One region of the Cryobacterium sp. BB736 genome, then DNA from elsewhere that is predicted to be linked to it. Evidence: predicted binding sites of a transcription regulator. Region 1 holds the regulator's gene; the other holds the start of a gene.
The links. The regulator HrcA, encoded in region 1, represses chaperone genes, less so after heat shock. The targets are predictions, from matches to a motif close to TTNGCACTCGNNNNNNNCGAGTGCNAA.

Region 2: IRG63_RS05990 (Hsp20/alpha crystallin family protein) is a predicted target of HrcA. The motif match lies at 1,518-1,544, and genes of this name have one in related genera.

What each region holds. Positions count from the first base shown of each region.
Region 1 is NZ_JABXWQ010000004.1:267,468-269,664, forward strand. Features, by position in the region: gene dnaJ (molecular chaperone DnaJ) at 1-486, opposite strand, end outside; gene hrcA (heat-inducible transcriptional repressor HrcA) at 517-1,539, opposite strand; gene IRG63_RS10800 (DUF4870 domain-containing protein) at 1,746-2,197, shown strand, end outside.
Region 2 is NZ_JABXWQ010000001.1:1,226,932-1,229,128, forward strand. Features, by position in the region: gene IRG63_RS05985 (NADP-dependent isocitrate dehydrogenase) at 1-929, shown strand, start outside; gene IRG63_RS05990 (Hsp20/alpha crystallin family protein) at 996-1,439, opposite strand; gene IRG63_RS05995 (S8 family serine peptidase) at 1,743-2,197, shown strand, end outside.

The sequences.
Region 1 (2,197 bases):
CGAACGCTGGATGGATCCGGTGCCGCCGCAGATGTCGCAGGTCACCGGCTTGGTGCCGGGCGCGCAGCAGGAGCCGTTGCAGGTCTCGCACATCACCGCGGTGTCGACCTCGAGTTCGCGCGCGATGCCGAAGACGACATCCTTCAGGTCGACCTCAACGCGCAGCAACGCATCCTGCCCGCGCTCACGGCGTGAGCGTGGCCCTGACGCGCGCGGACCAGCGCCGAAGAACGCGTCGAAGACATCGCCGAAGCCGCCGAAGCCCGCAGCGCCGAAGCCGCCGGTGCCGCCGAGGTCGTACTGCTCGCGCTGCTTCGGGTCGGAGAGGACGTCGTAGGCGTGCGTCACCTGCTTGAACTTCTCCGCCGCGTCAGCCCCCGGGTTCACATCCGGATGCAACTCGCGAGCGAGGCGTCGGTACGCCTTCTTGATCTCTTCCGGGGTCGCGGTGCGCTCGACGCCCAGCACTTCGTAATGGTCAGCCAAATGAAATTCCTTGAGATTGTGCCCGGGTGCTCAGTTCTCACCGAGCAGGCGGGACAGGTAACGCGCGACCGCGCGAACGGCCGCCATATTGTTCGGATAGTCCATGCGGGTGGGACCCAGCACACCGAGTCGCGCCAGTTCGCCGCCGGATGTCGAGTAGTTGCTCGTGAGCACACTCGTCTCACTCAAGCCGAACTGCGCGTTCTCGCTTCCGATGCTCGATGATAACCCGCTGCTGTCTGGCTCCATCTCAGCGAACAGCCTGAGCAGGGTGACCTGCTCCTCGATCGCCTCGAGCACCGGGTAGATGCTGCCGGTGAAGTCGTCGGCGGTGAGCGCGAGGTTCGCGGCCCCGGCCATCACCAGCTTCTCGCCACGGCCCGCAGCGACCTGCTCGAGAAGGCTCTCGACGACCTGTCCGACGAGCAGCCTGCGATCCTGCGGGAACTGGTCGGCGAACTCGGCCAGCGCCGCCGCTGCTTCGGGGAGGCTCAAAGCGGCAAGGCTCGCGTTCAGCGCGTTGCGCAGCTCGGTCAGGAAATCGTCGTCAAGCACCGCGTGCAGGTCGATCAGCCGCTGCTCGACACGCCCGGTGTCGGTGATCAGCACCGTCATGACCCTGGTCTCGCTCAACCGGACCAGTTCGATGTGGCGGATGTGCGACCGGCCGAGGGAGGGGTACTGGACGAGCGCCACCTGGTGGGTCAGTTGCGACAGCAGCCGGACCGTCCTGCTCAGCACCTCATCGAGGTCGGTCGCTTCGCCCAGGAAGGTCTCGATCGCCTGGCGTTGCGCCGGGGTGAGCGGACGCAGGTCGGCAAGCTGGTTGACGAAGACGCGGTAGCCCTTGTCCGTCGGGATGCGCCCGGACGAGGTGTGCGGGGCGACGATCAGCTCCTCTTCCTCGAGGAGCGCCATATCGTTCCGGATGGTGGCAGCGGACACTCCGAACGAGTACCGGTCGACGATCGACTTCGACCCGACCGGCTCCCGGCTCGCAACATAGTCCTGCACGATGGCCCGCAGGACGGCGAGGCTGCGATCGGAAACCATGACCCGTCGACCTCCTCATTGGCACTCTGCTAACCCGACTGCCAATTGTACCGCGACACGCCGGATAATGAGCGTTGCACGCGCACCGACGGGGGCACTACCTTATGGGAGGACCCGCGGCCCTTCCCATGCGGGGCGCAAAACCGCCGGTCACGGTGGCGTTTCTGGCCAACCCGGTCAGGCATGTTCGAAGAAAGGCAGTGTCAATGACTGAATCAACCCCTCAGCCCGAGACTCCCCAGCCGGCGGCCCAGCCCGCAGCACCCGCGGCGCCGTTGACGGCGGCCGAGGACAAGCAGTGGGCGTCGTTCGCTCACTTCGGTGGAATCCTGAGCTTCATCCCCGCCCTCATCATCTTCCTGGTCTTCAAGGACCGCGGAACCCTGACCCGTCAGGAGAGCAAGGAAGCCCTCAACTGGCAGATCACCTGGATCGCGGTCTCGATCATCCTGAGCATCCTGATCAGCATCATCAGCGGTGTCATCTGGGCGAGCGTGGGCTTCAGCGGCATCGGCGGCGCGCTTGCGATCACCGGACTGCTGAGCTTCATCGGCTGGCTGCCCTACCTGATCAACGTCGTCTTCTCAATCATGGGCGGCATCAAGGTCAACGGCGGCGGCAGCTACCGCTACCCCTTCGCGATCCGTCTGATCAAGTA
Region 2 (2,197 bases), on a different contig from region 1:
GCACCATCCGCAACATCCTCGGCGGCGTGATCTTCCGCGAGCCGATCATCATCTCCAACATTCCGCGGCTCGTCCCCGGATGGAACAAGCCGATCATCATCGGCCGTCACGCCTTCGGCGACCAGTACCGCGCCACCGACTTCCGGTTCGCCGGCGAGGGCACCCTCACCGTCGAGTTCACCCCGAAGGACGGATCGGAGCCGCAGAAGTTCGAGGTCTTCCAGGCGCCCGGCGACGGCATCGCGCAGGTGCAGTACAACCTCGACGCCAGCATCCGTGACTTCGCGCGCGCTTCGCTGAACTACGGTCTAGCCCGCAACTACCCGGTATACCTGTCGACGAAGAACACCATCCTGAAGGCCTACGACGGCCGGTTCAAGGACATCTTCCAGGAAATCTTCGACAACGAGTTCAAGGACCAGTTCGACGCCGCTGGCCTCACCTACGAGCACCGCCTGATCGACGACATGGTCGCAGCCTCGCTCAAGTGGGAGGGCGGCTACGTCTGGGCGTGCAAGAACTACGACGGCGACGTGCAGTCGGACACCGTCGCTCAGGGCTTCGGCTCGCTCGGCCTGATGACCTCGGTGCTGACCACGCCGGATGGCAAGATCGTCGAAGCGGAGGCCGCCCACGGCACCGTCACCCGTCACTACCGCCAGCACCAGGCCGGCAAGCCGACCTCCACCAACCCGATCGCCTCGATCTTCGCCTGGACGCGCGGACTCGCGCACCGCGGCAAGCTCGACGACAACCAGGCGCTCATCGACTTCGCCAGCACACTCGAGGACGTCGTCATCACGACGGTCGAGTCGGGCAAGATGACCAAGGACCTCGCGATGCTGGTCGGCCCGGAGCAGGAGTACCAGACCACCGAGGAGTTCCTCGCGACCCTGGACGCGAACCTGAAGGCGCGGATGGCTGCGTAGCCTGCTGTCTTGAACGCAAGAGGACCGGCGCCGAAAGGCGCCGGTCCTCTGCTTTGCCGCTAAGCGTCAGGATGTCGACACGTTCGGGCTGATCTGCTGCTGCGTGCCCTCGCGCTCACCGCGCTGGACCTCGATCTTGCGAGGCTTGGCCTTCTCGTGGATCGGGATGACGACACTCAGCACACCATTGTTGTAGCTGGCGCTGATGCTCTCGGTGTCGATCCCATCACCCAGGTTGAGCTGGCGCAGGAACGAGCCCGAAACGCGCTCCTTGGCGATCCACTTCACGTCACCGCTGCGCCCGGTCTTCTCCGCCCGGATGGTCAGCAGCTGACCATCGACGTCGATGTCGATCGAGCCCGGGTCCACGCCCGGCAGGTCGACGGCGAGGATGTAGTGGTCGCCCTCGCGGTGCAGATCGATGGGCATCATCCGCGGGCCCTGACGCGGGTCCATCAGCTCGGTTGCCATTCGATCCAGTTCGCGGAACGGGTCGAAGTAGAGTGCCATTTCTTCATCAACTCCCTGTATGCGTTTCGGATATGACATTCCAATGTTGAGTCGATACCGCTCAACTTGGCATCCATGTTAGCACTCGGCATAGGAGAGTGCCAGATTTCTCACCCGCATTCCAGCAAGCACGGGGCCTCGAGGGTGCGCCGACACCGCTGCCGAAAAGAAAAATGTCGAGGATCCCCCCAAAGGGGGTAGACAGCCTCTAGTGTGTGACTCACTCGCAGTGCCCCCGACTGCGGCGCAACACCGTCCTTGTTCAGCTACACCGACCCTGTTCACCGCAGAAGGGATACATCTGTGACCATTCGCAGCGCAATCGCCGCGTGCGCGTCGGCCGCCCTGATCGCATCCGGCATCGTTGCCGGAACCGCGTTCACGGCCGCCGCCGCCCCGACCGAGATAGGGGGCCACGGTCAGCTATCGTTCGAGCCGGGCCGCTACATCGTCACGCTCGTCGAACCATCCGCCGCCACCTACGAGGGCGGTGTCGATGGGTTCGCACCGACTCAGCCGAAGAAGGGCGAGCAGCTCAAGCCGGGCCGTGGGGCGGTCCAGAAGTACACCGCACACCTGAAGAAGAAACAGAAAGAGGTAGCGGACGCCGTCGGAGCCGACGTCGACTACTCGTACACCCTCTCCCTCAACGGATTCGCGGCCGACCTGACCGCGGCGCAGGCAGCGAAGCTGGCCGCTGACAAGAACGTCGCGTCGCTCGCCCTCGATGAGCTCCAGCACATCACCGCGGTGCCGTC